DNA from 3 places in the Pseudomonas edaphica genome. Region 2 is predicted to be linked to each of the others. Evidence: riboswitches for the same ligand, from Rfam matches in the RefSeq annotation. Region 2 holds a riboswitch; each other region holds the start of a gene.
What was found. A riboswitch is a leader RNA that binds a small molecule or an ion and turns the genes downstream of it on or off. The one in region 2 is predicted to bind cobalamin.
Positions count from the first base shown of each region.

Region 1: it holds a riboswitch for cobalamin, as region 2 does, so the genes downstream of both, ACQY47_RS24730 (ABC transporter substrate-binding protein) here and cobW (cobalamin biosynthesis protein CobW) in region 2, are expected to answer to the same signal.
Region 3: it holds a riboswitch for cobalamin, as region 2 does, so the genes downstream of both, cobO (cob(I)yrinic acid a,c-diamide adenosyltransferase) here and cobW (cobalamin biosynthesis protein CobW) in region 2, are expected to answer to the same signal.

Region 1 is NZ_OZ255725.1:5,425,884-5,429,154, reverse strand. It holds gene ACQY47_RS24735 (M24 family metallopeptidase) at 80-943, opposite strand; cobalamin riboswitch at 1,004-1,197, shown strand; gene ACQY47_RS24730 (ABC transporter substrate-binding protein) at 1,313-2,323, shown strand; gene ACQY47_RS24725 (FecCD family ABC transporter permease) at 2,320-3,271, shown strand, end outside.
Region 2 is NZ_OZ255725.1:556,257-559,527, reverse strand. It holds gene cobM (precorrin-4 C(11)-methyltransferase) at 1-163, opposite strand, end outside; gene ACQY47_RS02270 (cobalamin biosynthesis protein) at 233-625, opposite strand; gene ACQY47_RS02265 (CbtA family protein) at 622-1,323, opposite strand; gene ACQY47_RS02260 (CbtB domain-containing protein) at 1,335-1,523, opposite strand; cobalamin riboswitch at 1,621-1,838, opposite strand; cobalamin riboswitch at 1,881-2,080, shown strand; gene cobW (cobalamin biosynthesis protein CobW) at 2,173-3,234, shown strand; gene cobN (cobaltochelatase subunit CobN) at 3,238-3,271, shown strand, end outside.
Region 3 is NZ_OZ255725.1:5,106,875-5,110,145, forward strand. It holds gene ACQY47_RS23320 (PQQ-dependent sugar dehydrogenase) at 1-1,011, opposite strand, end outside; cobalamin riboswitch at 1,111-1,361, shown strand; gene cobO (cob(I)yrinic acid a,c-diamide adenosyltransferase) at 1,440-2,051, shown strand; gene ACQY47_RS23330 (cobyrinate a,c-diamide synthase) at 2,048-3,271, shown strand, end outside.

The DNA.
Region 1 (3,271 bases), 1.7 Mb from region 2:
TGGGTGCAGCAAATAATATCATTGAGCCATCACTGCGTGTCAGCCCATAGCCCGAACATTCGCAGGGCGGTACAGCGCATCAATCCAGCATCCGACTAAGCAGCCGGTGCCCCTCTGCCGTCACCTCGACCATCGCCGACAGCATCACGCCGTCGGCACCGTCTGAGGAAAGCAGGCTCCAGAAATCTGGCGGCTGGTACCTCACACCCACTTTGCCCGCCTTGGCGATCACGTACACGTTCAGCACCTGCCCCGGTTGCATCAAGGGGCTGTCACCCTCGACCTTGTAACCGAGCACCTGCGGCTTTTGTATGCGCGCCTGGCCCATGGCGTAGCCCGCAAACTCACGCACCGCAACGGCCTGGCCCGCGTCCAGCTCCTGTTGTATCGCAGTCCCAACATTGGCCAGCCGCTGGCCACCCTGAACGTGAGCGACCCCATTGGCCAGCGCACGGCGCGCAGTGTCCAGCAATTGGCGCTGCGCCGGGGTGGCATTGGGTGTAGCGAACGTCCAGACCTGAGCAACATGGGCCTGGGCCGATGCCGCGATCAACTCAACTTTTACCAGCGCCGCGTCCGGGAACGGCACGTCGGTGGGCGGCGCGGCGCTCACCTGATTATTCACCGACACCGCCACCGCTGCCGGGTAACCGCGAAAGCCGAACATCATCGGCAACCAGCCGTGCTGCGCGTACTGGTCGAGTAAAAACCCCTGCACCGCAGTGCCGGTGCCGCCCTTGCGGATCAGCGGCGCGACCTTGAGTAACAGGTCACTGGCGATGGGCGCCAGTTTGGCTTCCTCGGCAAGAATGGTGGCGTCATCCAACTGGGCGATGGCGTGGGCCCTGTCGCCGATCGCGTCGGTGTAGCGGGCGAGCGCAGGGTCAGCGGCGTGTGCGCTCATGCAACACAGCAGTGGCACTATTCCCAGACGTATCAACATGGCCTTCCTTGGGGTGGTGATGGACGAGCCCGGATTGTACCTCCACCCAGCGCCCAAGATGGACTACCATACCGCGCCGGTTCCCAAACGGGACTAATAGGGAATTCGAAGCGCGGCCCATCGCGCCAATCGAAACTGCCCCCGCAACTGTAGGTGCCGAGCCTGCTCCCCATTGCCACTGGACCACGTCCGGGAAGGCCGGAGCGAGGCGACGACGCATCAGTCAGGAGACCTGCCGGCCCAGCGTTATCACTCACCGGCGGGGTGTCCGGGAAGGACATCCGCGCCCTGCAAACCTGCAGCGTTCAAAGGTGTGTTTCCGAGCCGTACCTGCCCTGTTTCCCGTACGGTTCACTCGGAGATTGCCCCATGCTGCTACGCGTTTGCGCCCTGATCACCGGCCTGGGCTTTTGTGCCCTGGCCCACGCCACGCCGACTCACTACCCGCTCACGGTGGAAAACTGCGGCAGCAGCGTCACCTTCCAACAAGCCCCGGCACGCAGCGTGACCATCGGCCAGGCCGCCACCGAGATGCTTTACGCTCTGGGCGTAGCGGACAAAGTGGTCGGCACTTCGCTGTGGTTCAACAGCGTATTACCGCAGTTCAAAGCGCAAAACGACAAGATCGAGCGCCTGGCCGACAACGAGCCGAGCTTCGAAGCTGTGATCGCCAAACGCCCACAACTGGTGGCCGCCGAGCTGGAATGGGTGGTCGGCCCGCAAGGCGTGGTCGGTACCCGCGAGCAATTCCACGAACTGAAGATTCCCACCTACGTGCTGCCCTCCGACTGCGAAGGCAAGGACAACCTGGTGGGCGCCGATGGCACGCGGCTGGAGCCGTTTCGCATCGACACGATCTATAAAAGCATCAGCCAGTTGGCTGAGATTTTCGACGTGCAAGCGCGTGGCCAACAGTTGAATGACGAACTCAAGGCCCGCCTGGCCAAGTCGGTCGCCACCGCCCAGGGTAAGGGCCTCAAGCACGCCAGTGCATTGGTGTGGTTTTCCAGCAGCGAAATGGCCGCCGACCCGTATGTAGCTGGCCACAAGGGCATTCCCGAATTCATGCTGCAAACCCTCGGCCTGCACAACGTGGTGCAGTCCGACGAAGAATGGCCCGCCGTCGGTTGGGAGACCATCGCCAAGGCCAACCCGACCTTCCTGGTGATCGCGCGCATGGACCGCCGTCGCTACCCGGCCGACGACCATGAAAAGAAACTCGCCTTCCTGCGCAGCGACCCGGTGACCCGCAACATGGACGCGGTGAAAAACAACCGCATCCTCATTATTGATGCCCTGGCGTTGCAGGCAAGCCTGCGCATGTTCGATGGCCTGGAACAACTGGCCGGTGCCATCGACGGCTACGACCTGTCGAAATGATGCGCACCCTACTCGCCCTCGCCGTGTTGCTGATGGCCGTGCTCGCCGGCACCGCCATCGGCGAAACCGCCATCGACCCGCAAGTGGTCTTGCAGGTGCTGGTCAACAAACTCTGGGCGGCCGGTTACGTGCTCGACCCGATCGATGAAGGCGTGGTGTGGAACTACCGCCTGACACGGGCGCTGGTTGCCGCCGCGTGTGGCGCCGGGCTGGCCACCTGCGGGGTGATCTTGCAGTCGCTGCTGCGCAACCCATTGGCCGATCCGTACCTGCTGGGCATCAGCGCGGGCGCCTCGACCGGTGCAGTGTTGGTGGCATTGATGGGCGTGGGCGGCGGGCTGATTTCGCTGTCGGCGGGCGCGTTTGTCGGCGCGATGGCGGCGTTTGCGTTGGTGATATTGCTGGCACGGGCCAGCGGCTCAGTCAGCGGCACCGGCCAGATCATCCTCGCCGGCATCGCCGGTTCGCAGCTGTTCAATGCCCTCACCGCGTTCCTGATCACCAAGTCCGCCAGTTCCGAACAGGCGCGCGGCATCATGTTCTGGCTGCTGGGCAACCTCAGCGGCGTGCGCTGGCCGTCGGTGTGGCTGGCGGTGCCGGTAGCGGTCGCAGGCCTGGCGGTGTGCTTGTGGCATCGGCGTGCGCTGGATGCGTTTACCTTTGGCGCCGACTCCGCGGCTTCGTTGGGTATTCCGGTGCGCCGTGTGCAATTTGTGCTTGTCGGTTGCGCGGCGCTGGTGACGGCGGTGATGGTGTCGATTGTCGGCTCCATCGGTTTTGTCGGGCTGGTGATTCCCCACGCCGTGCGCCTGCTGCTGGGCACCGGGCATTCGCGGTTGCTGCCCGCCAGTGCGCTGGGCGGCGCGTTGTTCTTGATCGCTGCTGATGTGCTGTCGCGCACCTTGATCAAAGGCCAGGTGATTCCTGTCGGTGTGGTCACTGCCTTGG
Region 2 (3,271 bases):
CGGCGCTGTTGACTACCTGTTCAGCCTGATGACCTTGCAATACCGCTGCCGGCACCAGGGAGCCGGCATAGATGATCACCGGGCAACTGCGGATCAGCCGCTGGCCCTTGACGGTGATCAATTCCGGGTCGCCGGGGCCTGCGCCGATAAAGTAGACGGTCATGGGAATTCCTGTTGAAAAACGGGCGAGCATGAAAGTTGCTCATGATCGAGGAGGGCAATTATCGGGATTTTAGTCGGCGCACGCCAATGCAAAGGTGGCCTGGGCGGTTTTTTTGCGCGTGATCAACAGGCGGGCAGGGCGCTGGGAGAGCTGTTCAGCCAGGGCCAGGGCGGCGCTTTCGGCGATGCCATAGCAACCTGTATGCGCAAAAGCGACGGCTGACTTGTGGCTCAAGCGCTGTTCATAACCGGCCAATTGTGCAGCACTGAAACACTGCAAGGGCAGCTCCAGCAGTCGGGCCAGGGCCAGCAGGCCGGGTTCAGCCTGTTTGCGATCAATGCTCGCCAACGCGGTGATGCGTTGGCGTTCAATGCCGCCGTCGGCGAGGGCTGCGTCAAACAGGCCGAGCAGGGTGTGAACATCACAGCCGCGCTGGCAGCCCAGGCCGACCACCAGTGTCATGCCGAGTATTGACTGTCGCGGTTGCGGCGAAACAGCCATGCGCTGATCCAGCCCAAGGCCAGCCAGAAGGCCACGTTAGTCAGGTGCGAGGCGATTTTGAACTGTGCTTCCAGGGCTTCGGGTGCCAGCATCGAATGCACTTGCGGTTGCGGCGCGCCGATCACGTGGGGCACGGCCAGGATCGCCACGCCCAACACCTTGAGCAGCCAGCTACGACCAAACACCAGCAGTGCGATACCGGCGGCGGTGGAGGCCGCCGTGCCGATCCACCAGATCTGTCGTTGCGCCAGGTCGGCGGCAGCCGTGCCCGGCAACTCCGGCGGCAGCCCCAGGGTGGGCGCCAGTACAAACGTCGCGTAACCGGCCAAGCCCCAGAGCAACCCTTGAGCCGTGCGGGTCGGCGCGCGCAAGGTGTAGAGACCGGCCAGCATCAGCGCGAAACCGACCGCTACCACCAGGTTGCCGCCGGTGGTCGACAGCACACGCTGCCAGCCATTTTCCGGCTCCCAGGCTTCGGCGTCGTGGGTGTGGGCTGCGGCGCCAGCGGCGTGTTCGTGCACCACTTCGGCGGCCGGGGCATTTTCAAAGGTTTCCGCCTGCAGAATCAGCGGGGCGACCCAAAAGCTTTGCAGCAGGGTCAGCAACAGGGCGGCCAGCAGGCCAGTGAAACCTGCGGTTTGGGCAATACGCTTGATCATGTCGGCAGGCCTCAGTGGCACGGGAACGCGGCGCTGTGGCGGGTATCGTGGGCGGCGTTGTGTACCGCTTCGATATGCGAGAACCCGGCGAAGTACACCAGGCACGCGCCGAGGATCGACGCGCCGATGGCGGCGCCCAGGCGTTGGCTCAAGGTAGTGGTGCTGCTGGCGGTGTGCGAAGTGCTGCTGATGATCGACATGGCGCGTCCCTTCAGGGGTTCAGGGTGACGCAGGCGCATGAAAACCCCGCGAGGCAGGCACGCAGGGTTCTGAACAGCGCCCGCCCACCGCGGGTTTGTTATCTGATTTTTTCGGGCCGGTCTCCGGGCTTACGAGGGGCGCTCTTGGGAAAAGAGGTGGGCCGTATCAAGCATCTCCTTCCCATGCACAGGCACAGTGGATTTGATGCTTCGCTCGCTTACCGTTGCGGGGGCAGCACCGGACTCGTCATCACGCGATGACTCACCGGTTTCCCGTTTCACCCTGTGAAGGGCACCCGAAACAAGATGTGTAGGAGAGCATGGGCGGGCGACGGTAGTCAAATGCCGCGAGCCCCTGTAGCCTTGCACCTTCGAGGTTCTTCGGCCCACGCCGAAGCTAAGAAGGGAACGCGGTCCAAGCCGCGGCTGCCCCCGCAACTGTGAAGGGTTCAGCTGCCTGCCACGCCACTGCCATAACGGCGGGAAGGCGCAGCCAGCGCGGGTCGCAAGACCTGCAAGCCCCAAGCCAGGAGACCTGCCTCGCAACCGATTTTCTACTTAACCGGGCGGGGTGATCCGGTGACGAAATCCGCTGCTGCGCGCCGTCGCAGGGTCTATCGTCCCGTCTGCCCGCCCCCAAGGGCATCCGATGAAAACACTGGCCAAACTCCCCGTCACCATCGTTACCGGCTTCCTCGGTTCGGGTAAAACCACCTTGCTGCGCCATATGCTCGACAACGCTCAAGGCCGTCGCATCGCCGTGATCGTCAACGAATTCGGCGAACTGGGCATCGACGGTGAGATCCTCAAACAGTGCTCCATCGGTTGCACCGAAGAAGAAGCCAACGGCCGCGTTTACGAACTGGCCAACGGCTGCCTGTGCTGCACCGTGCAGGAAGAGTTCTTCCCGGTGATGCGCGAGCTGGTTGCACGTCGCGGCGACCTCGACCATATCCTTATTGAAACCTCGGGCCTGGCCCTGCCAAAACCGCTGGTGCAAGCCTTCCAGTGGCCGGAAATCCGCAGCGCCTGCACGGTTGACGCGGTAATCACCGTGGTCGACAGCCCGGCCGTGGCTGCCGGCACCTTCGCCGCCTTCCCGGACCAGGTTGACGCCCAGCGCAAACTCGACCCGAACCTGGACCACGAATCGCCGCTGCACGAGCTGTTTGCCGACCAGTTGGCCAGCGCCGACCTGGTGATCCTCAACAAATCCGACCTGATCAGCGCCGAAGACCTGGCCCGCGTGCGCCTGGAAGTCGCCGAAGAACTGCCGCCGGCCGTAAAAATCATCGAAGCCAGCAGCGGTCGCCTGCCATTGGACGTGCTGATCGGCCTGGGCGCGGGTTCCGAAGAACACATCGACGGCCGCCACAGCCATCACGATCATCACCATGAAGGTGAAGACGATCACGACCACGATGCGTTCGACTCCATCTCCATCGACCTGCCGCAAGCGGACGAAGCGCTGCTGCTCGACGCCCTGACCCAGTTGGTGGTGCAACACGGCATCCTGCGCGTCAAAGGCTTCGCGGCGATCCCGAACAAGCCGATGCGCCTGCTGATCCAGGGTGTGGGCACGCGTTTTGACAAACATTTCGATCGCGCCTGGGGCGCCGACGAAGCGCGCATCACACGCCTGGTGCTGATCGGCCAGGAGCTGGATGCGGCGGGCCTCGAAGCGCAATTGCGCGCAGCGCTCAGCGTTTAACCCATGCACCTGCTCAGGACTCAGCCGGGTGGTTTCG
Region 3 (3,271 bases), 2.0 Mb from region 2:
ATGCGGCCCCACGGCATAGTCCGGGGCGATGGCCTTGGCGACCAGGTCGGGGTTTTGCGGTGAGACCCGCACGTCCACATGTTGGCCGTAGTAACTGAAGGGCCAGCCATAAAACGCGCCATCCTTGACCGAGGTGATGTAGTCCGGCACCAGGTCGCTGCCGATTTCATCGCGCTCGTTGACCGCCGTCCACAGCTTGCCGCTCTGCGGTTCCCAGGCCATGCCATTGGGGTTGCGCAAACCGGAGGCAAAGATACGGTGCTGGCCCGTCGCGCGGTCGACCTCCCAGATCGCCGCTCGGCCTTCCTCCGCCGCCAGGCCATTCTCACCGACATTGCTGTTGGAGCCGACACTCACATACAACTTACTGCCGTCCTTGTTGGCCACCACGTTTTTGGTCCAGTGGTGGTTGATGCTGCCGCCCGGCAGGTCGACCACCTTGGTGCCGGCCTCCTTGATCGCGGTTTCACCCGGCTGGTAAGGGAAGCGCAGCAGCTTGTCCGAATCGGCGACGTACAGGTCGTTACCCACCAGGGTCATGCCAAACGGTAAATTGAGGTTCTCCAGAAACACCGTGCGCGTCTCGGCCACGCCATCATGGTCGGCATCGCGCAGCAGTGTGATGCGGTTCGGGCTCGGCACGCCCGCGCCCGCGCGGCCCATGACCTTCTCCATCACCCAGCCACGAATGCCCGTGGCGTCATCCGGTTTGGGTGGCGAATTGGTTTCGGCTACCAGCACATCCCCGTTAGGCAAAACGTAGAGCCAGCGCGGGTGATCCAGGCCTTCGGCAAATGCCGCTACTTGAGTCCCGGCAGCGGCTGTCGGCTTGGCACCCTCCGGCCAGCCGATCGCCGGGGCGATGTTTACGGTGGGGATAAGGGTTTTGTTCGGCTCCGGCAGCTTGGGCGATGGCCCGGTGCCTTCCGAGACCTGCAGGGTAGAGCTTTCACCGCAGGCGGCGAGGGTGCCTGCCAGCATGATCAGTAAGGCGAGTCTGGTTTTGTGCATGGTTTTCTCCTTAATACCTGTAAAGGTAGAGAAGCGCGGCAGTCGGATGGTTCAAGTGCAAGGCCAGCTTTAATTGACGCTCCACCCCCAACCCACTAACCTTCGCGGCTTGTTCCAGGTGCTCTGTGGCCCATGTGCCGACAGAGTGAAACAGGGAAGCCGGTGAGTGAGCGCGTTTGTACACAGCGCAGCCGCAATTCCGGCGCTGCCCCCGCAACGGTAAATGAGTCAAAACGGTGCCTTTTGCCACTGTATCCGCGTGATATGGGAAGGCGCGCCGTTGGCCTGCTCGCGCTATCAGCAGAGCGCCACTCATGAGCCCGGAGACCGGCCTGGATCATCCAACAGCATCACGGTGGGCGATGCTTGGCTGTCTGTTTTTCTTTTTCCTGCCCGCCGTTTTTGTCCAGCCCCAACGGAGAGCTGCCATGACTGATTCCCCCGACCGCGACGAACGCCACCTGGCGCGCATGCTGCGCAAAAAAGCCGTGATCGACGAGCGTATCGCCAATTCCCCAAACGAATGCGGCTTGCTGCTGGTGCTGACCGGTAACGGCAAAGGCAAAAGCAGCTCGGCATTCGGCATGCTCGCCCGCGCCATGGGCCACGGCATGCAGTGCGGCGTGGTGCAGTTCATCAAGGGGCGTAACAGCACCGGCGAAGAGTTGTTCTTCCGGCGTTTCCCCGAGCAAGTGCGTTTCCATGTAATGGGCGAAGGCTTCACCTGGGAAACCCAGGACCGCCAGCGCGACATCGCCGCCGCCGAAGCCGCCTGGGCAGTTTCCCGCGAATTGCTGAAAGACCCGTCCATCGGCCTGGTGGTGCTGGACGAGTTGAACATCGCCCTCAAGCACGGCTACCTCGATCTGGACCAGGTGCTCAGCGACCTGCAGGCCCGCCCACCCATGCAGCACGTTGTGGTGACTGGCCGTGGCGCCAAGCCTGAACTGATCGAAATGGGCGACACCGTCACCGAAATGGGCATGCTCAAGCACGCGTTCCAGGCCGGTATCAAGGCACAGAAGGGCGTCGAACTTTGAACCAGCCCCGTCATTGCCCAGCCGTATTGATCGCCGCTCCGGCGTCCGGCCAGGGCAAAACCACCGTCACCGCCGCGCTCGCCCGCTTGCACCGCAACCTGGGGCGCAAGGTGCGCGTGTTCAAATGCGGGCCGGATTTTCTCGACCCGATGATCCACGAGCGCGCCAGCGGTGCGCCGGTGTATCAGTTGGACATGTGGATGGTGGGCGAGCGAGAAAGTCGCCGCTTGCTGTGGGAAGCAGCCGGCGAGGCTGACCTTATTCTCATCGAAGGCGTAATGGGGCTGTTTGACGGCACACCGTCGAGCGCCGACCTGGCGCGGCACTTTGGTGTGCCGGTGCTCGGGGTCATTGATGGCACCGCCATGGCCCAGACCTTTGGTGCCTTGGCCTTGGGCCTGGCGCGCTACCAGCCGGACTTGCCATTCGCCGGTGTGCTGGCCAATCGCGTTGGCACCCTGCGTCATGCGCAACTGCTCGAAGGCAGCCTCACCGAAGGCCTGCGCTGGTATGGCGCGTTGTCCCGTGAAACGGGAATTGAATTACCGAGTCGTCACCTGGGCCTGGTGCAAGCCAGTGAACTCAATGACCTCGATGCGCGCCTGGACGCCGCAGCCCAGGCGCTGGGCAGCAGCTGCGAAGTGGCGTTGCCGCCGCCGGTGACGTTCGCCGCGCCGCAACTGATTGAGGCTGAGCCGCTGTTGGCCGGTGTGCGTATTGCCGTAGCCCGTGATGAAGCCTTCGCTTTTACCTACGGCGCCAGCCTGGATCTGTTGCGGGCAATGGGCGCTGAGTTGAAGTTTTTCTCGCCGATCCATGATCACCAATTGCCCGACGCCGACAGCCTGTACTTGCCCGGCGGCTATCCCGAATTGCATCACCAGGCACTGTCTGAAAACACCCGGATGCTTGCGGCTATTCGCGCCCATCATGCGGCTGGCAAACCACTGCTGGCTGAATGTGGCGGCATGCTCTACCTGCTGGATTCGCTCACCGATGTGGACGGCGCCCGTGCCGAACTGGTCGGCCTGCTGCAAGGCGATGCGGTGATGCAAAAGAAACTTGCCGCCCTGGCCCTGCAAAGTGTCGAGTTGCCCGAAGGCGTGCTGCGCGGCCATACCTATCACCATTCCCTGACCAGCACCGAATGGCAGCCGATTGCCCGCGGCCTGAGCCCCAATGGCGGGCGCGGGGCGGAGGCGGTGTATCGGCAGGGGCGG